Lacticaseibacillus paracasei subsp. paracasei: one gene and its partners. The protein of the gene in region 3 interacts with the protein of the main gene of each other region in a pairwise test. Links are inferred from orthologs where the notes say so. Each region holds a gene or a part of one and is shown on either strand. Other genes may lie near its edges.

Region 1 (8,097 bases), 500 kb from region 3 along the record:
ACGGCTTATGCGAATCAACGCGAGCGATATTTCTTTGGAAGTTTAATTTTGAACGCCACCGGTGACACTAGTACGGTAGATGTCATTGATGGGCAGCAACGACTGACCACTGTTTCGTTATTCTTGATTGCTATCCGTGATTTTTTAGGATCAAGTGATGTGGATTATCAACGAGTTAACGAAATGTTTTTAATAGACAGGTTTGATCGGGATTCAGTCGCGAAGAATCGGTTGCATCCGGTACCTGGTGATGAGGAACAGTATGTCGATGTACTAGTTAATGGTATATCAGCTGCGGATACGATTTTCAAAAGCACCTACGCTTATTTTTGGAATGTTTTGCAGCAGGGAGACTTAACAGTTCGTGAGTGGCTTTCCTTGTTGGAACAACGGTTGCAAGTTATGAACATCGTTGTTGATCAGTACGATGATGCTCAATTGATCTTTGAAAGTTTAAATTCGACCGGTATGAATTTAACGGAATCAGACAAGATCCGGAACTTTTTGCTGATGGGCTTGAAGGGCGATCAACAAGCAGCGGCTTTTCAACTGTGGCAACAGAACGAGCGCTTGGTTGGCAGTGAGGAGCTCTCGCGGTTCTATCGGCAATACTTGACTTCATTGGCTCGGAGCTCAAAGCCGGTTAAAGAAAATGAAATTTACAGCGATTATCGCCGTTATGTGGGCTTGACCAAAGACTTTGATCAAATTGCCCAATTGAAAAAGGAGCAGGCCGCAGCCAAATTATTTGCGGAAATCACAGCGCCAGCGACTGTTGCCATCAAAGATCAACGAGTCAAATCGCTTTTGATTAGACTCGGTCATTTGAATAACGATATTTTGGTGCCGTACTTATTGCAGGTTTTTGCAAAAACGCGTGATGGCGTGCTATCCGCTGATCAATTAGTTGAAGTGTTGCGGGTTTTGCTGGCCTATCTGGCTCGGCGGCTTTTTATCGGTGTTCCCACTACTGGACTGAATTTGCTGTTTGCTGCGCTAGATCGCCAAGTGGAGCATTATGTTGACCAGGCTAAGGTTGATTATGTTGAAGGCTTGAAGTTAGTGTTGACGCAGGTCGTTAAAGAAAATAAACGTTTTCCAACAGATCAATCTTTAAAAGACGCGTTGGTTGAGAAAGATTACTACCACATGAGTTCTATGTCACTGTGGTTCATTCTAGATGAACTGAATAATGCGAGTGGTGAGGAGCAGGACTTATTCGATGCGGCGCAATCTGGTAAGTACTCGATTGAACATATTATGCCGCGAGTTGTGAATAGTAGTTGGCAGAAGGCTTTGGGGACCGATTGGCGACTGGTCCACAATGTTTGGTTGAACCGACTAGCTAACCTGACTTTAACTGGGTTTAATGGTCAGATGAGCAATCGCCCTTATATTGAGAAGCGGGATATGGCAGACGGTTATCGTAAGTCAGGTATTAAACTTAATCAATGGGTAGCGCAATTCGATAAGTGGGATGAAGCAACTTTACAGGAACGGCAGGCTGATTTGTTAACAAGAGCGTTAACAGTTTGGCCACGTCCCAATGTGTCAACTCAGCTTGCGACAGACGATCCAAATTCATGGGATACGTTGGATATGATTCTAGAAACTAACCCAACCGGCACTAAGCCAGTCGCTTTCAGTTTTGTTGATGATCAGGTGGTTCAAATTAAAAGTTGGACTGATTTATACAATCAACTGATTGACCTCCTGTGGGATGCTGACCCATCTAACTTTTTTGCCATGGCCAATAGTGATGAAAGCCTTGTTAAACATGTTAATGAAGTCGAGGCAGATCAACGTTACCGACAACTAGGTGATTCTGACGTTGCCGTCTACGCAGGTGGAGACAGTGCTTGGAGTCGGGTGCAACACATCAAACGATTGTTAGCTGGAAGTGATCATGATTTGTCGGAAGTAAATGTTAAAACGCGTAAAGTTAACCACTCATGAAATTAAGTGGTGTGTGACACGTCAATAAACTGAAAGGGAGTCCTCTATGTCCCCAATCGACACCATCAACCGCGTCATCAACATGGTTTCACTAGTCATCCTGCTCTTTTACATCGTTAAGACTTACCGACAAGTCCGCTCGTTGGACTTTTTGGACTACTTTGTCCTTTATTTGAAGCATCGCCAGACGATTTATGCCGAGATGCAGCGGAATCCGCAGATGCGGCAGAAACAGTTGTTGTCGTTGTTTGTTAGTCTCATGATCCTGACCTTTTGGGTGATTGGTAGTCTTGAGAAACTGATGACGGCTTGGAATTTGGGAAACTTGATCAATGCTTTGATCGTGTTGTGGTTGTTTGGCTACTTTCTTTACCAGACTTGGCAAACTAAATATCTGAATGAACAGAATCGTTATCTGACGTTTGCTAATCATTTTCAACAGCAACATTTTAACGATGTGATGGCGATCTTTCAGCGGAAATTAACGGCGTGGTCAGCGGAGGATGATGAAGATGCGCAGGCGCGGGAACGGTTTCAGCGGTTGTTCGATCAGGTCAGTGAGCAGGCGAGGCGGCAACGTAAGGCCGCGATGTTGAGTGATGATATGTATGCCTTATTTGATGATCAACTGTTGCTTCGGGCTGACAGTAAGCCGTTGACTGGTCGTGAGAAGAAGTTGCTGAGTTATTATGTCGGGTATTGGGATGCTGGGCCTTACAACGACTATAGTTTGAGCATGATAGAGGAGATGGATGACCAAGAGCGGCGAATTGTGACGAAGGTGCTTAACGTCACGATGGCGATGATGGGATTGGGTTTGGTGTTACTGGCAATTCGACAAATATTGGGCTGAAAAGCGCGTGCATGGTCTGAATGTGGCGGCGTGGCGACTAACTTTCGGATGCCGGATATCATGTCAATTGGATTAGGTGGCGACTCGATCGTTCGCCAGCAGCAAGATGGCAGTGTCACGGTGGGTCCCGATTCCGTTGGCTACAAGATTACGGATGAAGCATTGACGTTTGGTGGTAACATTATCACCGCCACTGACATTGCGGTTCGTTTGGGTTTGTCGGATGTCGGCGATCCCCAACTGACCAAGCAAATTTCGCTGAAGTTCGCTCAGGCGGCTTTGCAAACGATCAGCGACATGATCGCCGTGGCGATTGATAAAATGAAGACGAGTGCTGAGCCGGCAACAGTGATCCTTGTCGGTGGCGGTGTCATCATTGCACCGCATCGGTTGGAAGGGGTCGGCAAACTAGTTCGTGACCCATTGGGCGGTGTGGCAAACGAGATTGGTGCGTCCATCAGTCAGGTTTCGGGTGAATACGGCCGAATTTATCCATACAACCAGATTCCGCGCGACAAGGCGATGGCTGATGCAAAGGAGAAAGCTACTGCCGCAGCAATTGAATCTGGCGCGGATGAAACGACGATTGAAGTCGTTGAAGTTGATGAGGTACCGCTGGCTTATCATCCTGAGAATGCGAATCGGGTGAAGATTAAGGTGGTTGGGAATTTGGCGAAATGAAAAAGCAAACCTGATGATGATAATACCCATCATCGAAATTTGTAGACTGTTATTGGTGACCGGAATAAGTTTTCAGACATTAGCTTGGAATAACATATAAAACGAAAAAACGACGGCCAGTTTTGGACGCCGTTTTGTTCATTTCCTCAGGCTGATAGGCTTGGTGATGATCATGCGTTCTGGAAAACATGACAATCTTGATGCCACACCCAATTCCTGCTGTGGTAAACTTGACCTTGTTAACAGGAAGCAGGAGTTTGCATGGCAGCAGTTTGATCGAAGACTGCAGTTGCCGCGTTTGATGGAAAGAGGGAGAGATCGGTGAAAGTCATTGCGATTGGAGACAATGTCGTTGATCTTTATCCGGCTGATAAGCAGATGTATCTTGGCGGTCATGCAGCGAATACGGCGGTTTTTGCCGCCGAACTCGGCTTGCAGGCAGCCTATATCGGGACGTTCGGGAATGATGCGCGTGGCGATTTTGCGCGGCGCATGTTGGTCGAACGCGGCGTAGATGTGCAGCATTCGCTACAATATGCCGGTCGAAATGCTTTTACAACGATCACAGGCAAAGACGGGGCACGGCGTAAAGTGGTCGGCGAGCCGCCACAAGAGCTGCGACTTGACCCAGAGGACATTGCCTATATCAATAGTTTCGATCTGGTCTATCTGAATAGTGAAAGTCATGCGGATGCTTTTCTGCAGGCTATCACAGCGCGCAAGGTTTATGACTTTTCGATCCTTGACGATGACAAACTGTTTAAAAAGATTGCGCCACAGATTGATCTCGCCTATCTTTCTGGCAAAGCACGGTCTGATGATGATGTGGAGGCATTGATGCGCCGGGTTGCGGCGGCTGGTTGCGATCGGATTGTTTGTTCACGCGGATTGCGTGGTTCGGCGGCGCTGGTCGACGGCATGATGTCTTGGCAGCAGGCGCTTGGCGTGAAGGCGGTGGATTCGTTGGGAGCAGGGGATGCTTATATTACGTCCTTTGCTGCGACCTTGTATTCTTCTAGCAAGCCAACATTGGATGCCAAAGTTTCGGAATCATTAAGTCATGCGGCTAAATTCGCTTCGGCGCAGGTTTTGTTGCCCGGTTCATTTGGGCATGGCGCACCACTGATTTCGTGAAAATTGCGCTGTGTTTCGCCATAAACGCGCTTGCCAGCCCAGAAACCTGCGCATAAGGGCCGTGGTCGCAATGGTCAAAAACCAACCATCACGCCAAGGCCGCTTATGCTCCGGTTTCTATCCGGGCTGGTTCGGGCTTCGTCATAACGCGCTTGCCAGCCCAGAAACCTGTGCATAAGGACCGTGGTCGCAATGGTCAAAAACCAACCATCACGCCCAAGGCCGCATATGCTCCGGTTTCTACCCGGGCTGGTTCGCGCTCACGAAAAAACCGTCGATCATAAAATCGACGGTTTCTTTGATGCTTTTTGATAGACCAAGTCGGCAACCCATTTCGGGAACTTTGAAAAGATCGGTACTGTGGGTTTTGGATCGCTGACCGTGCGCGTGAACGATCAGCAATGCCGGTAACATCAAATTGGGATTTGAACATGTTCCGATTTTTTAGCGCTTCTGTTTGTGCTCTGATGTTGCTGGTTGCCGTGTCGCGACTTGGTTATCAAAGCTGACAGTTGCAAGTCAACCTTGAGCAAGACATTAACTTTGGTTCTTTTTCATGCGGCATCACCGTCTCCCCCAAGACAATGGTGATGCCGCATGTGTAGAGATGAAAATTCATAAGAGAGATGAAAGACTTGTAGATTCAATACGATATGGTGCGTGAATGATTGCCGATCCAAACGACGTGGGTACCCGCGCTGATTTTTAATTGTGACCGAACAGTCTTCTGGTGATGTCCTGACATGAATCAACTCCCTTCCGGCAAGTACAACCAGAAAAGTCGAAAACCATCAACCTCGCGCCACCGTTACTGTGCAGTAGCTGGTGCAGCTGGCTGACCAGGTGTCAATGTAAAGGTGATGATACCGGAATAGCTTTCAGCCTTAACAGCGTTGTCCTCAGGAATTGCCAACGTTGTTTTGTTCAGATCATAACTGCTAATGCCGGCACCGTTTAGCGATTTGGTCGTAGCGAATAATGGTTGATCTGAATCCGTCAACGTTACCGCTTTACTCCAAGTCGGGGCATCAGCATTCGTCACTGCTGGGGCATCCGGCGTTAGTTCGATGGCCGCGCCTGGCAGAACATCGCCATTAGCGGCTGTGATCGCAGACGCTTTGGCCGACACCGTATACCCGGCGTCCGTACCGCGGAAGTCATTGATCGTTAATAATGAGTTGTCAGCGGAATTAACCGTCTCGTTGACATTGGCTCTAACAATCCCTTCGACAGGCTCACTTGGAAAAGTCAGTGTGTCAGGCACTGCAAGGTCGATTGTGCCACCTGTCACTGCGACTGTCGTATTTGTCGTGCCAACGGTATTGTCCGCAGCTACAAGCGATGAACCGGTTGCAATACTCCCCACAACGAGACCGGCAAACGCGACACCGCTCAACCACAATTTCTTTGACATAAAAGTTCCCCCCAATTGATGTCAAATCGTTCCATTCGCTGGAACAACTTTAATTGTACGCGAATGGTTGCGAGAGCCAACAAAAACGAATTGAGTGAGCAAGCAAAATTTATTTAATCGCTTATTAATAGGCTTTACATGGAAACCCGCTTTCAAATTCACGAGATCACAAAGCTAAAAATAACTTTTTGTCTCGTTTTAAGGTAAATAAATGCCGATTTGTGAGACTTAAATTGCCGGTCTAAGCTTCAACCCCAAAAATATCAAAAGAATGATAGTAGTAAAAGTCGATGCTAATGGGACGCTCGAGATCACTCAAAAGTCAATGTTAGCAGCAAGTCAGCCACCTTTTTGAGGGTTAGCTAATCAATATTTGCAACCAACCACCATACCGGTTAAGCTTATTTGAAGAAAAGAGGCCGATCATGGCAGATACACACGCAACATCAAGCGAGGCACAACGCATCATTAAACTTCCTAATGGCGGCACAGCTGAGGGGATCTTGCTGCATCGCGGCATGGCCAATCTGCAGCACGAGGTTGATAGTGCAGATTTTGCGCCGCAGACAAAGGTTTATTTAGCATGGCTGAATGATCTGAATGGCAATCGATTTGGCTTGAAAATCACGGATGCGGCAGATAAAACATTGTTGCGCCACACCCAGTTTTTGGACGATGCAGTCAAAGAGTTGGCATACGCTGATGCGCCAGCAAATGCTGAGCTGACACCGGACGATTTCAACCCGGCGCGAAAATTTTATCTACCATCTGCCGGCTTGGTCGCACTGCTGGCGGCCATTCAGTGGTCAGTGAAGCACGGGCGAGAAGATGTCGTTGTTTACAGTACGCATCGCCCAGAATTGCAGTTTTATCAGATCCGGCAGCAACCGACCTTTATCCAACAGTGGGCTCAGCATGAGTTGCAAGCCGTACCGGAGGATTTTCGATTTCGGATTGCACCGAAGCTCGACAAGGCTGCGACACACGAGACAACGAAACTAAGAATGCAACTATAAAGTTTTTGTCGGTGATTGTTTTTTGAGAGGAGGGGCGCACATGGCTAATCAGGAACAAGTTTATGAAAATGTTGATCTGCAAGTGATCAAGTTGCTGTTTAATAGCGATAACGGTGATTATAAAGTTTACGCCGTGCGGATTCTGAATCCGAATCCGGCGCTTAAAATGACGCTCACCCAAGAGGCAACCATTACCGGTGATATGGGCTACTACAATCGCCGAGCGATCATCACCGCTGATTTGGTTTACGATGATGCTGGCTCATTGCGTTATAACAAGCCGTCTTACAAATTGGCGCGGTTGCATTTTGGCTTGCCCAAAGAACCGCGCCGGCAGTGGCAGCTGATTGACACGTTACTGGTGCATCAGCCGACAGTTCGGCGCCGATTGCATGAACATTTTGCGGATGATACCCCGATCTTGACAATTTTTTCAACCGATCAGGTAAAACCGAATAGTGTCCCGGGCATTGGTCCCGCCACAATTAAGAAAATCGCTACCGCCATCCGCGGCAAACTGGAAATTGCCGTGTTGGCCAATCACTGGGGCAAGGCACTAAGCTCAATGACTTATGAAAAAATTTGGTTGGCTTATAAAGATGCCAATTTGGCCATGCAAAGTATTGATGCCAATCCGTACCTGTTGATGTCAGTTGCCCAGCTTGATTTCAAGAAAGTCGACACCTTTGCTAAAATGCGTGGCATTGCAGCGAATGATCCGCATCGGCTTACGGCAGGATTGCAATATATTTTTCGCACCGCTGTACTCACGCAAGGATTGACCTATATCACCATTACGTGGTTCCGGCAGCAAGCCGCTACTTTATTGGCTGTACGCGAAGCCGATTTGAAAATGTTTGCTGATCCGCAAGAAGCCTTGCAATACGGCTTTTTACTTAACGAGCAGTATGGACTTGTGACGAGTTGCGATATGTTTGCCACAGAAGGATCGGTGGCGCGGATTATTAAAGTCGCTCAAAAAACAGCCGAGCCGTTGATGGCTCCGGATGAGCTAGATGATGCTCTCGATCAGTTTCTCGATC
Region 2 (8,256 bases), 660 kb from region 3 along the record:
CTCGCGGTGGCTTAGGCGAAGCGGTGACGATTCAGGCCAACTCGATTGCTGCTGCGATGGCGGAAGCAACCGACAGCAACTACCGAGCGTTGTATGTACCGGAAAATCTTAGCTCGGAATCCTACGAATCATTGATTAAAGAGCCTTCTGTTAAAGAGGTTTTAGGGCTGATTGATAAGGCTCAGGTCGTGATTCATAGTGTGGGTGACGCTTTAGTCATGGCTCGTCGCCGTGGCATGTCATCTGACACGATCAGCATGTTGAAAGCCAAACATGCCGTTGCCGAAGCATTCGGTGTTTTCTACGATGCGAGCGGCAAGGTCGTTTACAAGATACCGCAGATTGGTTTACAGCTCGCGGATCTTGATCATATACCGTATGTATTCGCTGTTGCTGCTGGCAAAAGTAAGTCCAAAGCAATTGCGGCATATATGCAACACGCACCGAGTCGGACGTGGCTGTTAACAGACGTCGGTGCAACTAATTCGATTTTAACTGGGGCAACCCGTTAGAATAAAACCTTATTTCCTAAAGGAGGAAATTTTAGCATGACTGTTAAGATTGGTATTAATGGTTTTGGCCGTATCGGTCGTTTGGCATTCCGTCGTATTTACGAATTGGGTGCAAAGAGCAATGACATCCAGGTTGTTGCAATTAACGATCTGACCAGCCCAACCATGCTGGCTCACTTGCTGAAGTATGATTCAACCCACGGTACTTTCCCTGGTGAAGTTAGTGCAACCGATAACGGTATCGTCGTTGACGGTAAAGAATACCGTGTCTACGCAGAACCGCAAGCCCAGAATATTCCTTGGGTTAAGAACGATGGCGTTGACTATGTTCTTGAATGCACAGGCTTCTACACCTCTGCTGAAAAGTCACAAGCTCATTTGGACGCAGGCGCAAAGCGTGTTCTGATTTCTGCCCCAGCCGGCAAGATGAAGACCATCGTTTACAACGTCAACGATGACACTCTGAATGCAGACGACAAGATTGTTTCTGCTGGTTCTTGCACAACCAACTGCTTGGCACCAATGGCTTACTTCCTGAACAAGGAATTCGGCATCGAAGTTGGTACCATGACCACCGTTCATGCTTACACCTCAACTCAGATGTTGCTTGACGGCCCAGTTCGCGGTGGCAACCTGCGCGCTGCACGTTCCGCTGCTGCTAACACGATTCCTCACAGCACAGGTGCTGCTAAGGCTATCGGTTTGGTTATCCCAGAATTGAACGGCAAGTTGCAGGGTCACGCACAGCGTGTTTCTGTTGTTGACGGTTCTTTGACCGAATTGGTTTCCATCTTGAAGACCAAGAACGTTACTGCTGACCAAGTTAACGAAGCTATCAAGAAGCACACCGAAAACAACCCTAGCTTTGGCTGGAACGAAGACGAAATCGTATCTTCCGATGTTATCGGTACGACACAAGGTTCAATCTTTGATCCTACACAGACCGAAGTTACAACTGCTGGTGACTATCAATTAGTTAAGACGGTTGCTTGGTACGATAACGAATATGGCTTTACTTGCCAGATGATCCGTACCTTGCTGAAATTTGCTACTCTCTAATCCGGAGTAACGCTTTTCTAGCCGCAACATCCGAAGCGGAGGGAGCTTACTCCCTCCGCTTTTTTTTGGAAATAGGCGATCAATTCTCAGGATGTTTTAGCATCCTGCTGAAAACGAGCGCTTATTTCTGGTGTTAAGCGGTCGTTACTTGAAGTTAAGTCATCTTTAGGAAAAATAGGAGGTCATTTCTCTTGGCTAAATTAATTGTTTCAGACTTAGATGTTAAGGACAAAAAAGTTCTGATCCGCGTTGACTTCAACGTGCCGATCAAAGATGGTGTTATCGGTGATGATAACCGGATCGTGGCAGCATTGCCAACCATCCAGTATGTTATTGATCATGGTGGCAAGGCAATCCTTTTGTCACATCTCGGCCGTGTCAAGACCGAAGAAGACAAGGCTAAGCTGACCTTGAAGCCAGTTGCAGAACGTTTGAGTGAATTGCTGAAGAAGCCAGTGACATTTGTCCCGGCAACTCGCGGCAAGGAACTTGAAGATGCTATCAACAAGATGAATGATGGCGACGTTCTTGTTATGGAAAACACCCGGTTTGAAGATCTTGACGGCAAGAAAGAATCCGGCAACGATCCTGAACTTGGCAAGTACTGGGCAAGTCTTGGCGACTTATTCGTTAACGATGCCTTTGGGACTGCACACCGCAGCCATGCTTCAAACGTCGGCATTGCTTCCAACATGAAGCAAACTGCTGCCGGCTTCTTGATGGAAAAGGAAATCAAGTTCTTAGGCGATGCCGTTGACAACCCGAAACACCCATTCATTGCTATCTTGGGTGGTGCAAAGGTTTCCGATAAGATCGGCGTGATCGAAAACTTGGTACCTAAGGCTGATAAGATTCTTATCGGCGGCGGCATGACCTATACTTTCTATGCTGCTAAGGGTATGAGCATCGGTAAGTCTTTGGTTGAAAAAGACAAGATCGAACTTGCCAAGAAGATCATGGATCAGGCTGGCGACAAGCTGCTTTTGCCGGTTGATTCCGTTGTTGCAACTGAATTCTCTAACGATGCCCCACATAAAGTTGTTGACGGCGACATTCCTGATGGCTATATGGCCTTGGATATCGGCCCGAAGACAATCAAAGAATTCAAAGATGCTTTGCAAGGTGCCAAGACCGTTGTTTGGAATGGCCCAATGGGTGTCTTCGAAATGAGCAACTATGCTGAAGGGACCCTTGAAGTCGGCCGTGCCCTTGGCGACTTGAAGGATGCTACTACAATTATCGGCGGCGGCGATTCAACAGCTGCTGCTAAGCAATTGGGTATTGCACCTAAGATTACCCATATTTCCACTGGCGGTGGCGCTAGCCTTGAATATCTTGAAGGCAAGACCTTGCCAGGTATCGCAGCTATTTCTGACAAGTAATTGTCAGGCATGCTGATCTAACAGTCACTACCGGCAGACGGTGTCTGTCGGTACATATGAAAGGAAGATATGCCATGCGTACACCATTCATTGCTGGTAACTGGAAAATGAACAAAAATCCTAAGGAAACGCAAGAATTCTTAGACGGCGTTAAAGGCAAGTTGCCTGATGCAAGCAAGGTTGAGACTGTCATTGGCGCACCTGCCATTGATTTGACCACCTTAGTTGCTGGCGCTGAAGGCACACCTTTGAAGACGGCGGCTGAAAACTGCTACTTTGAAGACGAAGGTGCCTTCACTGGTGAAACCAGCCCGAAAGCTTTGAAAGAAATGAACGTTGATTACGTCATTATCGGTCACAGCGAACGTCGCGGCTATTTCCACGAAACCGATGAAGATATCAATAAGAAGGCTAAGGCCATCTTTAAGAACAATCTTTTGCCAATCATTTGCTGCGGCGAAAGTTTGGCTCAGCGCGAAGCTGGCCAAACCGAAGACTGGGTTGCTTCACAGATTGAAGCTGCTTTGGCCGGTTTAAGTGCTGACCAAGTCAAAGTTTCAGTCTTAGCCTATGAACCAATCTGGGCTATCGGGACAGGTAAGACGGCAACTGCCGATCAGGCACAAGAAGTTGTCGCACATATTCGTGCAACGGTTGAGAAGTTGTATAATAAAGATACGGCAGATGCTGTTCGTATTCTTTACGGCGGCTCTGTTAAACCAGCGAACGTCAAGGAATTAATGGCTAAGCCTGATATCGATGGCGGTTTAGTCGGTGGCGCTTCGATGGATCCTGAAAGTTTCATCGCCTTGGCTAACTACCAAGATTAATCTGGGTTCTACTATTAAACAGCCTTCTGGCAAAAAGGAGAAGAATTTATGTCTATCATTACTGATGTATTGGCACGCGAAGTCTTAGACTCCCGTGGCAACCCTACTGTTGAAGTTGAATTGTACACTGAAGACGGCGGCTTTGGCCGTGCGTTGGTACCATCAGGTGCTTCAACCGGTGAACACGAAGCCGTTGAACTTCGTGATGGTGACAAGGATCGTTTTGGCGGCAAGGGTGTTTTGAAGGCCGTTGGTCATGTGAACAACGAAATCGCTAAGGCGGTTATTGGCCTTGACGTGACTGAACAACGCCTGATTGACCAAACCATGATTGACCTTGACGGTACCCCGAACAAGGGCAAGTTTGGCGCCAATGCTATCTTGGGTGTTTCCTTGGCTGCAGCCCGTGCTGCTGCTGATGAAGTTGGCCTGCCATTGTATCAATATCTTGGCGGCCCGAATGCCCACGTTCTGCCAACGCCAATGATGAACGTCCTCAATGGTGGTGCACACTCAACCAACACCGTTGACTTCCAGGAATTCATGATCATGCCTGTTGGCGCTAAGAGCGTTCGTGAAGCTGTTCGGATGGGTTCAGAAACCTTCCATGCTTTACAGGCACTGTTGAAGAGTAAAGGCGACATCACCGCTGTTGGTGATGAAGGCGGCTTTGCCCCGAACTTGAAGGATAACGAAGAAGCCTTCGAACTTCTTGTTGAAGCAATCAAGAAGGCTGGCTACAAGCCAGGCGACGACATTGCTTTGGCCTTTGACGTTGCTGCTTCAGAAATGTACGATGCCGAGAGCAAGACATACACAACCAAGTGGTCTAACCCTGACAAGAAGTACACCACTGAAGAATGGACCGACATGATTGATGGTTACATTAACAAGTACCCAATTGTTTCTGTTGAAGATCCTATCGACGAAAACGACTGGGAAGGCTGGCAGACATTCACCAAGAAGATGGGCGACAAAGTCCAAATCGTTGGTGATGATCTGTTTGTTACCAACACCGACTACCTGAAGAAGGGTATCGATATGGGTGTTGCTAACTCCATCCTGATCAAGCTGAACCAGATCGGTACATTGACCGAAACCTTCGAAGCCATCGAAATGGCTAAAGAAGCTGGTTACACAGCTGTTGTTTCACATCGTTCCGGTGAAACTGAAGATACAACGATTGCTGACTTGGTTGTTGCAACCAACGCTGGCCAGATCAAGACTGGTTCAATGAGCCGGACAGATCGTATCGCTAAGTACAACCAGTTAATGCGGATCGAAGATCAACTGGGTGCACAATCCTTGTACAAGGGCCGCAAGTCCTTCTACAATGTGAAAGCAATCGACTAATTTGCTTAATTAGTTGGCAGCTTGGAAAGCACGTTTCCGTTAAGGAGCGTGCTTTTTTTGTGGAGCGTGAGCTGGCGCGGTTAGAAACCAGAGTTTGTAAGTTCAAGGTCCTTACATGCAGGTTTCTGCGCCAGCGAGCGCGTTTAATTGTGCGCGAACAGGAGCGCTTAGAAGCCGGAACATAAGTGGCTTCGACCAAATGGCGTGGTTTTAGCGAGGTCGCTTGGGTTGAAAGAATCAGGATTTTTTAATCGGTGAGACTGAATCGCGGTTGTCGGGTGCACCTTTCTGTATACTAGGGATAAGCACAAATGAAAGGACAGTTTTCTATGCAAACGACGCCACCTCATTGGCAACGAAACATTGCTATCTTTTTGCTTGGTCAATTTCTTTCTGGCATTACCAGTATGACGGTTCAGTATGCGATCATTTGGCACTTAACGGCTAAAACTGGTTCTGCAACGATTCTCAGCATTGCTACTTTATTAGGTATGTTGCCGACGATTTTGCTGAGTCCTTTTGTCGGGCCTTATATTGATCGCTTGAACAAGAAAATGTTGTTGATTGTACCGGATATTGTCGCCGCTATGGTGGCACTTATTTTGAGTGCCGTTGGCGAGTTCGGTGGCTTTTTTCCTGTTTGGCTGATCTTTGTGTCGTTGCTGGTGCGGGCGTTGGCACAAACATTCCAGATGCCGACGATTCAGGCTATTTTGCCAACCATGGTCCCTGGTGATCAGTTGACGCGCGTGAACGGTCAACTCGGTGTAGTGAATTCGGCGAACATGATTATTGCGCCGGCACTGGGAGCTGTCCTTTTTGGCCTGATGCCGATGCCGCTTTTGATTTTGTTAGATGTTTTAGGTGCGATTCTAGGAGTCAGCTTGCTGTTGTTCGTTAGTATTCCAGAAAATCGCTTGGTCGGGACAACCGTCCATGTTGCGCAGGATGCCAAGGTCGGGTGGCAATTGTTGCGAGGCAATCGTGGCCTGTGGTATATGACTTTAATTGGCATGTTGACGACGTTTGCCTTCATGCCAGCCGCTAGTATGTATCCTTTAATGACCATGCGTTATTTTCATGGCACTGTCGGTCAAGCTGGGTTGATTGAAGTTGTTTATTTTGCTGGCTCGTTACTTGGCGGCCTGCTCATTAGCGTCTTTGGCCATTTTCGTGATCGTATTCATCCGATTGTCTGGGGGATGGTGGTCATTGGCGTGACGTTTGGATTAAGTGGTGTTTTGCCACGAACTGAAAATGGCTTTTTATGGTTTCTTATCTTGAATGGCGTTGCTGGCTTAGCTTGGCCGTTTTTCAACACGCCTCTGATCGCGATGTATCAGCAAAGCTATGCTCCTGAGACGCTCGGACGGGTTATGGGGATTTTGAATGCGCTAATGAGTCTGCCAGGGCCGGTCGGCTTGATCTTTGCTGGTCCCATCGCCGATCGCTTTGGTGTCGCAACTTTATTTGTAGTTGCAGGGATCGGCGTGTTACTGGCCGCTGGCGTTATGTTCGGCTTGAAGATCACCCGTGAATATGACCGCCAGTTGCAAGCAGATGGGTCATCAGATTTGACTAAAAGGGGATAGATCGTATGAAAAAATTTTTCACCGTGTTTGCTCGGCTAGAAGTTGTTTTAGGATTGACGATGTTATGGATGACGTGGGATGTCGGCTTGCGAGCATCTGGCCAGATTTTTGGCGCCTTAGTTGTTTTAATCGGGATTGTGCTTTTATACGGGTTGATCATTTATGCGTTGATTGGCTGGTTCATGGATCCTACGCACCGTTACTGGTATGTGCTGACACTGGTGCTAACTTTGCTGTACAACGTGTTAGCCTGGACCTTTCCCAGCGTCATGATCCAAACATGGGCCACATATCCATTTCCGCTTATCACTTTGTTAATCGGTGTAATGTTGGTTTGGGTGGCTCGGCAAGAAAAACAATAATTGGTTTTGCTGACTCGGGTGACTGAGTCGTTTTTGATTCCCAGCCAGAGGTATATACTGAGATCATGTTGTACTGGAGGGGAATTACTTGGCACGACCTGTAAAAGAAAAATTTGACGTTACTCGCCTGCGATTTGTGCTACTCGGACTACTCGTTGGTTTAATGAGCGGCACTGTTGTCAGCGCGTTTCGCTATTGTATTGAAGTAGGGCTGCGCTATAGTCGGCTGGTATATGGGCACTTGCGAATAGCGCCGTTTGTCTGGTGGCAATGGGCGTTGTTGATCGGTGTCAATCTTGGTTTGGCGTTAATCGTGGCGTGGCTTCTCAAGAAAGAGCCCTATATTTCTGGCTCTGGGATTCCGCAAGTTGAAGGCCAATTGGCTGGTGAATTGGAGATGCACTGGTGGTCGATCCTCTGGCGAAAATTTGTCGGCGGTGTTCTGGCGCTGGGGCCTGGGTTGTTTCTCGGACGGGAAGGACCGTCGATTCAGTTAGGCGCTTCAGTCGGGCAAGGTTTAGCTGCTGGGTTCAAGCTATCAGGAACTGATCGGCGATTGTTAATTGCATCCGGTTCCGCTGCTGGCTTGGCGGCGGCGTTTAATGCACCCATTGCTGGGACCTTGTTTGTCTTAGAAGAGGTTTATCATAATTTCTCACCGCTTGTTTGGTTAACGGCATTGGCTGGGGCAATTGGATCGGATTTTGTTTCACTGAATGTTTTCGGACTTGTTCCGGTGCTGCATTTAAGCTATTCGCGTAGTTTACCTGTATCGAGTTATTGGCATTTAATTTTGCTAGGCATTCTTTTGGGCTTGTTTGGGTACTTATACCAGCGAATCTTGTTGGTGATGCCGCGGTGGTATCGCAACTTGACACATTTACCGCGGCCATTACAAGGCATTGTACCGTTTCTGCTGGTGATTCTGGTTGGCTATTTTGCACCAAACTTACTTGGTGGTGGCAATGGTTTGATTGTCGGTTTTGGCCAGTATGTGCCATCTTTGCTTGTATTGATCGCAATTTTTGTTGTACGTTTCGTTTTTTCAATGATTTCATATGGTTCTGGATTACCAGGTGGCATTTTTCTGCCGATTCTTTCTTTGGGTGCCGTGATCGGTGCCATTTATGGCGTCTTCATGAATCAACTCGGCTTATTGCCGCACG
Region 3 (8,257 bases):
AACAATATACAGATCTTTCTGGGATGGGCACAACGGTTGTGGCTGTGATTATCAGCGGTACACGATTCGTGGTGGCAAATATTGGTGATTCACGTGGCTACCTCTATCGCAATGGCCATTTAGTTCAAATTACTGAGGATCATAGTTTGGTCAATGAGTTGGTCAAACATGGGGAACTAACCCCTGAGGAAGCCAAACGCTTTCCGCAGCGTAACGTGATCACGCGCTCGCTTGGTGTCAGCAGTGATGTTGATGCTGATGTGACGATTTACGATATGGAATATGACGACTATTTGTTGTTGTGTTCTGATGGCCTCACCAACATGGTTGACAATGAAGATATCGCGGCAGTGTTGCGTCAGGACATGCCGATTGGCAGCAAGGCTCAAGAATTGATCCTCAAAGCAAATGCTGCTGGCGGACCTGACAACATCAGTGCCTTGATCATTCATCAGGATCGGAGGGAGCCGCAATGATTGAGCCGGGGACGATTTTAAATGAGCGCTACAAGCTTATCAAAACATTAGGCGAAGGCGGTATGGCCAACGTCTATTTGGCACGCGACCTGATTCTTGATCGCGATGTGGCGGTTAAGGTTCTCCGGCTTGATTTGCAAAATGACCCCGATACAGTTCGCCGCTTTCAACGAGAAGCCATGGCGACCAGTGAGCTGGTTCATCCAAATATTGTGTCGATTTATGACGTTGGTGAAAGTCAAGGTCAGCAATTTCTGGTCATGGAGTATGTCAAAGGCTCTGATTTAAAGCACTACATTGTCGAGCATTTCCCCATTCCATATCAGCGCGTGGTCGACATGATGGAACAGATCCTTTCTGCCGTTCAGACGGCGCATGATCACAATATCATTCACCGTGATTTGAAACCGCAGAATATTTTGATTGATCCGGATGGCAATGCTAAGATCACCGATTTTGGGATTGCAGTCGCGTTATCGGAGAATTCGATGACGATGACCAACTCATTATTGGGGTCGGTGCACTATCTATCACCGGAACAGGCGCGCGGCAGTATGCCAACCCGTCAAAGTGATATTTATGCGTTAGGCATTATTCTTTTTGAAATGCTGACTGGTTCTGTACCATTCGAAGGTGATTCGGCAGTTACGATTGCGTTAAAGCATTTTCAAGAAGAAATTCCGTCGGTGCGCGCGTTTGATCCGCATATCCCGCAGGCACTGGAGAATGTTGTTTTTAAGGCTACAGCCAAAAATCCGGCTAATCGCTATACCAGTGCGGATGCCATGGCTAGCGACCTCAAGACAGCGCTGAGTCCGGCACGAGCACATGAAGCAAAGTATGTGGTTCCTAAAGATGATCTGGATGAGACACGAATCATGCCAGTCATCCCCAACGGTCCCAAACCGCCGCATGACGAAGGAGGAGATGCTGACAGTCCAGCGAGTCAGCCAAGTCCGAAAGCACGACCTAAGAAAAAAAGTCGCCGTTGGTGGATTATTGGCATCGGGATACTTGTCGCCATGCTGCTGATGATTGGTATCGGCGCAGTTTTTGCCAATCAGAAAAGGGATGTGGACGTCCCCGATCTACGGGGCATGACCACAACCCAGGCAAAAACTGCCTTGACCAGCGCAGGCTTAAAAGTTGGGTCATACAAGTACACTTATTCCACGAAAGTTAGCAAGGATTTGGTGATCGATTCAGATCCAAAACGGCAGGTGAGTGTTAAGGAAGGCTCGACGGTCAAGCTGATTTTAAGCCGCGGTCAGCCGCAATTTACGCTAGAGAATTATGTTGGGCAAGATTACACAGACGTGAAGTCAGACTTGCAAAAACGCGGCGTAACCGTCAAAGAAAAACAGGTCAGCGCCAATGACGAACCGTCAGGCAAGATCGTGTCACAAAGCATTAAAGCAGGCAAAAAGGTCATTGCGGACAAAACGACGATCACATTTGGTGTTTCCGTTGCAATCAAGCCAAATACTTTTGCGCTTCGTGATTTGACGGGTTATACCGAAAAAAGTTTGCGAGATTACGCCAATGAAGTCGGACTTAAGATTGTGATTTCTCAAGCGCACTCTGATACCGTCGATACAGGCATGGTAATCAGTCAAACGCCAGCTGCTGGGACACAGGTTAAACCAGGCGACACAGTCAATGTTTCGGTCTCTCAAGGCCCAGATCCTGAAGAGACCAAAACTTGGTCGAAAACAATTTCAATTCCCTATCAAGCACCGGCCAGTTCGAGTACCGCAAGTGCCAGCAATAGCAGTGGCAGCACTAGTAGCAGTAGTAGTGCTGCGCCCGCACCCAACGGTATTCAGGTCTTCTTCGCAGATAAGACACATAACATTAGTACCATTAATCGGTCCTTTAACATCACGGCTGATGATCAAATCACCATCACGTTGCAAGTTAGCACGAAATACCCAGGCAGCTATCGGATTGTCCGGGACGGTACCGTGATTGCGCAGGAGGATAACATTACTCAATGAGTGAAGACTTAACTGGAAGAATTATTAAACAGATCAGCGGGTATTACGACATCGCTGTGAATGGGACAACTTACCGAACTCGCGGGCGCGGCAGTTTGCGCAACGACAAAATTACGCCGCTGGTGGGCGACATTGCTGCTTTTCAACCGGGAGAAGGGGATGATGAAGGCTATTTGCTGAAGGTATTACCGCGTCATAATGCGTTGGTGCGCCCACCGGTTGCCAACGTTGATCAAGCCGTTTTGATCACTTCCGCCGTGGAGCCGGACTTTTCTAAGAACCTATTGGATCGTTTTCTGGTTTATCTTGAGGGCCACGATATTCACGCGGAGATTTATCTGACCAAGACCGACTTAACAAAGCCTCAGCGATTAACGAAGATTCGTCAAGATTTAGCCGGCTATACAAAAATAGGCTATCCGGTTTTTGCACCTGACAAGCCCTTTGATCCGACAATCCTCGCGCAAGTACAAGCGAGCTTTGCCGATAAATTGACCATTTTCACTGGACAAACCGGTGCTGGTAAGTCTACTTTGTTGAATCATCTTGTGCCAGGATTGGACTTGGCAACAGCGGCCATTAGTCATGCGTTAAATCGTGGCCGGCACACGACCCGCACCACTGATCTTTATCCGATTCACGGTGGCTTAGTTGCTGATACACCTGGTTTTTCATCGCTTGGTTTACTGGACGTCACCTTAGATGATTTGCGTGACCGTTTTCCTGAGTTTGCGGCGTTAGCACCCAATTGCAAATTCCGCGGCTGTCAGCACGTTAGCGAGCCACATTGTGCCGTTAAGGCGGCACTGGCGGCTGGCGATATCATGCAAAGCCGTTATGATAACTACTTACAGTTTCGTGAAGAGTTAAGCGGCAAGCGCCCAGTTTACAAGAAGAAGTAACTTAGATTAGACAAAATGCGGACGTCAAGCTGATTAATGGCCGGATGAACGCAATATATGGAGGAGATCGTTATGAAAATTGCCCCATCGATTTTAAGTGCTGATTTTGCTCATCTTGCGCGGGATGTCGAAAAAGTTGAAAAAGCCGGTGCTGATTTACTGCATGTTGATGTTATGGACGGTCATTTTGTATCAAATCTGACTTTCGGTCCGCTGGTCGTCCAAGCATTACGTCCGGTTACCAGTCTGCCATTGGAGGTTCACTTGATGGTCAGTGACCCAGCGGCTTGGGTGGCAGATTTTGCTGAAGCTGGGGCGGATACGATTTTGGTTCACGAAGAAGCCACGGATCATCTTTATGGCGTTTTGCAGCATGTGATCGAGAAAGGCGTTCGCGCTGGGGTTGTGATCAATCCGGGCACACCATTGAGCAGTCTTGAAGAAGTTCTCCCGTTGGTTGATCAAGTGCTGGTTATGACGGTTAATCCCGGTTTTGGTGGTCAAAAATTTTTGACGCCGATGGTGGACAAGGTTGATCGATTATATCAGCTGCGTAAAGCTCGGAAACTGCATTTTGACATTGAAGTCGATGGCGGTATCAACAATCAAACCGTGAAGGCGGCAGCTGATGCCGGGACAGATATTTTTGTTGCAGGTTCGTATGTTTTTGGGTCCAAAAATGTCGGTGACGCGATGAATAGCTTGCGTGAGGCTGTTAAATGACGCACGTCAACATCATGGCAGGTGGTCCACAGGCATGCTTGCCAGCCGCTTGGGAACAATTGCCCGGTGTATGGATCGGCGTTGATCGCGGCACATTGCGACTCGTACGTGCAGGGATTCATCCTGAACTGGCAGTGGGCGACTTTGATTCCTTAACGCTTGAAGAATTGCGGCTAGTTCGTGGGCATGTCCAGAAGCTACAACAGGTGCCTTCTGAAAAAGATGACACGGATACAGAGTTGGCTGTTAAAGCGGCACTTCAGGCATCTTCATCCGGCGATGTCACCTTGGTTGGCGGGACTGGTGGACGACTAGATCATTTTTTGTCTAATCTTTTCTTACCGCTTCAACCGCGCTTTTTAGCAGATGTTGAACGCCTTCATTTATTTGATGTGCAAAATTGGGTTGATTATTACAGCCCCGGTGAGCATGAAATTAAACCGCTGCCAGGTTATCGGTACGTTGCAGTTGTCAATCTCACCCCAGTTGCCGATTTGACCATTGTCGGAGCGAAATATCCATTAAAACCATGGCGAGCGGGCTATCCTTATGTGTGGGCTTCCAATGAGTTTCTTGGCAAGCAGCCCTTCACCGTGAGTTGGACGACTGGTCAGGTGGCAATTATTTATAGTCGTGATCGGCGCGGGCAAAAATTGGATAATTAGGCATTGTTTTCTTCCTGATTTGCTTTAATGAACTACCGATCTGAGAAGTCAGCATATCAAGATCCTGAAAAAGTGCGTACCAGTCCCAACTGGCCGGAGATTGCGGCGTTTGGCATGGCAAGGAAATTTTAGCCCAAGGTTTTCCCAAATTAGTTGGCGTCCAACGAATCACCGATTGTATGAGGGATATTAGGCCAACCGCTTAAAATCCGCGTACGTTCCGGTTTCTAGGCACTCCTGCTCGCGTTTTGTCATAACGCGCTCGCAGTCGCAGAAACTTACTCGTAAGGACCTTGGGCGTAATGGCCAAAAGTCGGTCACCACACCCAAGGCCACTTACGCTCCGGTTTCTAATCGCTCCTGCTCGCGCTCAACAAAAAAAGGTCCTGACAATGAAGGATGCATCACATTCATTGTCAGGACCTTTTTAAATGTTATGGGATCAAACCCGGGTCAGTTTACCTGATTTAAGGGCACGTGCAGAAACCCATACCCGCTTTGGTTTACCATCGACAAGGATACGAACCTTGTGCAGGTTGGCTTTCCATTGGCGCCGGCTTGAATTCAAAGCGTGAGAACGCTTGTTGCCAAACGTGGTATGACGACCAGTAATAATATCTTTAGCCACAATATGACCTCCTTTTTTTCAAGGTCACCCTCGAATTTTTCACTCAACTAACTTATCATAGGCCCGCGGTTAATGCAAGAATTTTTGCAAAGTAAAATTACTTGACAGGTCAAAATAAACGCGTGATCAGACTCTAAGAAAATTGGGTGGGTAAGTACAAATAGTCCGATATTCTTTGAAAAATGTTACTGTTAACGATTGTCTCATAAAGGTAGCGACAAGACCAGAAACTGACACATAGGCACCTCAGGTTTAAGTGATCAAAATTTAGGTATTTGTGAGCTTGGAGGTTCGGAAACGCGTGAACAGGCCCAGAAACCTACGTGTAAGGACCTTGGATGCAATGGCCAAAAACCGGCCATCACAACCAAGGCCGCTTACACTTCGGTTTCTAATCGGGCTGATTCACGCTCTGCTCGCAGTCATCGCTTAGCTATGCTAAACTAGCTGGTAGAATTGTACGCGATGTGAAAATCATCGCGAATGGCTTAGGAGGAAACAGCATGGCGGTCAAAATCAAAACCAAATACGGAATCATCGACATTTCCAACAGTGTCATTGCGACGGTGGTTGGCGGTGCGGCGACGTCCATCTATGGTATCGTCGGCATGGCTAGCCGTAATCAGATTCGCGATAATCTCAATGACATTTTGAAACGCGAAAATTATTCGCGCGGTGTTGTCGTTCGTCAGACAGATAATGGCGTGAAAATCGAAGTCAACATTATCGTCAGTTATGGCACTAAAATTTCAGAAGTTTGCCGAAATGTCCAAGACAAAGTAAAATACAACCTCGAAACGATGTTGGGGGTCACGACTGATGAAGTGACCGTCATCGTCCAAGGCGTCAAGGTATTAGGCGACTGACGTACACGCACCGGTTGTTAACGGTGTGACATATTGAAGTTCTTCGAGGAGGATGTTCCGTGGCAGTAACCGAAATTACCGCGACTAAATTCCAGGATATGATCCGGGTAGCCGCACATCGCATCAATAAAAATGCTGATTTTGTGAATTCATTAAACGTTTTTCCAGTTCCGGATGGTGATACTGGCACTAATATGAACCTGACTTTTCAAACTGGCGCAAAAGCGGTGTTGGAGTCTAATGATGAGTCAGTTGGTGACTTAGCCAAGCATCTTGGCAAAGGTTTGCTGATGGGCGCGCGAGGCAATTCTGGCGTCATTAGCTCGCAACTTTTCCGTGGCTTTGCAAAAAGCGTGGCGCATAAGAAAAGTCTGACGGCTCAGGACCTAGCCGATGCGTTTGCACATGGCGTCGAGACGGCCTATAAAGCCGTCATGAAGCCGGTTGAAGGCACGATCCTGACAGTCGCCCGTGAAGCGGCTAAAGCTGGCTTAAAAGCGGCTAATGGCTCTGATGATGCTTTAGTTGTTATGCAGGCAGTTGTGAAAGGTGCTAAACGTGCCTTAGCCAAAACGCCTGATCTTTTGGCCGTCTTGAAAGAAGTCGGCGTGGTTGATTCTGGTGGACAAGGACTTGTTTTTATTTACGAGGGTTTCCAAGAAGGCTTGTCCGGTAAAATTAGTTCAGATGTTCATGACGTCACTGACGAAGAAATGAACGAAATGATTAATGCTGTGCATCATCAAAGTGCGCAAGTACAGCTTGATCCAGCCGATATCGTATACGGCTACTGTACCGAAATGATGGTCGAACTTGGTGATGGCCAAAACCTCAAACATTTTGACTACGAACCGTTCCGTAACTATTTGAATACACTCGGTGACTCGACCTTGGTTATTTCTGATGAAGAAGTGGTCAAGGTGCACGTTCATACTGAGCATCCGGGGACTGTTTTCCGTTATGGTCAGCAATTTGGTTCATTGATGAAAATCAAAGTTGATAACATGCGCTTGCAACAGGAGAGCATTATTGAACGTGAAGGCGCATTGGATCAACAAGTGGCCCAAAAGCCGTTAGCTGAAATGGGTGTCGTTGCGATTGCGGCTGGTCAAGGACTCGGAGAACTCTTCAAGAGCCTTGGCGTGACGCATGTGCTCAATGGCGGTCAGACCATGAATCCAAGCACAAACGATATTTTGGATGCGGTTAAAGCAGCGCATGCCAAGCACGTGATCGTCTTGCCTAACAATGGCAATATCTTCATGGCCGCGGAAGCAGCGGCAAAAGCGGCGACTGACGTTGAAGTTGCAGTGGTCAAAAGTAAGACGATCAACCAAGGAATGACCGCGATGCTAGGGTACAGTCCTGATGCAGATCTAGCCACTAATCAAAGTGAAATGACTGCCCAACTACCGAATGTGATCAGCGGGTCAATCACCCGAGCCATCCGTGATACGACGATCAACGGATTGGCGATCAGAGATCACGACTGGATGGGGATTATCGACGGTACGATCACAGTGACTGATAAGGATCGCGAAGCAGCAGGGATTGCGATGATTGATAAAATGATCAATGACGATAGTGAAATTGTGACCATCATCGTGGGTGCGGATGCTAATCAAACGGAAGCAAAGGCGATTGCCGATGCTGTCGGTAAGCAATATCCGGATTTGGAATTTGAAATCCATCAAGGTGATCAACCGGTTTATCCTTATTTCGTCTCAGTTGAGTAGGCTTAAACAGCTATCGCGTACAGGTGTCCCGCATGCGGGGCACCTTTTTGCGAAATTTATATAAAAGCGTGCGATTGGCGTCATTAGGCCAGATGGTCAGTAACACACTCATTAGTGGTTTGCTATATTTTGAAAAAGGAGGTGCCTTGATGGCTTTGACTGATCCCGTTACTGTTCTACCTGGTGTTGGTCCGAAACGTGAAGCTGGGCTGGCAAGCCTTGGTATTCACACCATTAGAGATCTCCTATTTTATTTTCCTTACC

The links.
Region 1: the proteins of rpe (region 3) and LBPC_RS10510 interact in binary tests that used the Escherichia coli proteins (3 or more experiments, as listed by UniProt). The link is inferred for Lacticaseibacillus paracasei subsp. paracasei from one-to-one orthologs.
Region 2: the proteins of rpe (region 3) and eno interact in binary tests that used the Escherichia coli proteins (3 or more experiments, as listed by UniProt). The link is inferred for Lacticaseibacillus paracasei subsp. paracasei from one-to-one orthologs.

Annotation. Positions count from the first base shown.
Region 1 is NZ_AP012541.1:2,126,280-2,134,376, reverse strand. Bases 2,990-5,717 are described here. They hold LBPC_RS10510 (PfkB family carbohydrate kinase), read left to right. Parts: upstream 2,990-3,811; coding sequence 3,812-4,624; downstream 4,625-5,717. Other genes in these bases: LBPC_RS10500 (WxL domain-containing protein), read right to left, coding at 5,433-5,717. In the rest of the region: LBPC_RS10525 (DUF262 domain-containing protein), read left to right, coding at 1-1,956; LBPC_RS10520 (hypothetical protein), read left to right, coding at 2,003-2,809; more of LBPC_RS10500, read right to left, coding at 5,718-6,038; LBPC_RS10495 (hypothetical protein), read left to right, coding at 6,464-7,054; LBPC_RS10490 (ATP-dependent DNA helicase), read left to right, coding at 7,095-8,097. UniProt on the Escherichia coli protein: Catalyzes the ATP-dependent phosphorylation of fructoselysine to fructoselysine 6-phosphate. Functions in a fructoselysine degradation pathway that allows E.coli to grow on fructoselysine or psicoselysine.
Region 2 is NZ_AP012541.1:961,259-969,514, forward strand. What follows is about bases 3,097-5,983. They hold eno (phosphopyruvate hydratase), read left to right. Parts: upstream 3,097-3,831; coding sequence 3,832-5,136; downstream 5,137-5,983. Other genes in these bases: tpiA (triose-phosphate isomerase), read left to right, coding at 3,097-3,783; LBPC_RS04855 (MFS transporter), read left to right, coding at 5,466-5,983. In the rest of the region: LBPC_RS04830 (sugar-binding transcriptional regulator), read left to right, coding at 1-512; gap (type I glyceraldehyde-3-phosphate dehydrogenase), read left to right, coding at 549-1,571; LBPC_RS04840 (phosphoglycerate kinase), read left to right, coding at 1,763-2,953; more of tpiA, read left to right, coding at 3,028-3,096; more of LBPC_RS04855, read left to right, coding at 5,984-6,728; LBPC_RS04860 (hypothetical protein), read left to right, coding at 6,734-7,090; LBPC_RS04865 (ClC family H(+)/Cl(-) exchange transporter), read left to right, coding at 7,179-8,256. UniProt on the Escherichia coli protein: Catalyzes the reversible conversion of 2-phosphoglycerate (2-PG) into phosphoenolpyruvate (PEP). It is essential for the degradation of carbohydrates via glycolysis.
Region 3 is NZ_AP012541.1:1,626,139-1,634,395, reverse strand. The notes cover bases 2,385-5,272. They hold rpe (ribulose-phosphate 3-epimerase), read left to right. Parts: upstream 2,385-3,447; coding sequence 3,448-4,098; downstream 4,099-5,272. Other genes in these bases: rpmB (50S ribosomal protein L28), read right to left, coding at 5,206-5,272; LBPC_RS07985 (thiamine diphosphokinase), read left to right, coding at 4,095-4,763; rsgA (ribosome small subunit-dependent GTPase A), read left to right, coding at 2,470-3,375; pknB (Stk1 family PASTA domain-containing Ser/Thr kinase), read left to right, coding at 2,385-2,473. Also shown: LBPC_RS08005 (Stp1/IreP family PP2C-type Ser/Thr phosphatase), read left to right, coding at 1-476; more of pknB, read left to right, coding at 473-2,384; more of rpmB, read right to left, coding at 5,273-5,391; LBPC_RS07975 (Asp23/Gls24 family envelope stress response protein), read left to right, coding at 5,895-6,257; LBPC_RS07970 (DAK2 domain-containing protein), read left to right, coding at 6,317-7,993; ATP-dependent DNA helicase RecG, read left to right, coding at 8,143-8,257. UniProt on the Escherichia coli protein: Catalyzes the reversible epimerization of D-ribulose 5-phosphate to D-xylulose 5-phosphate.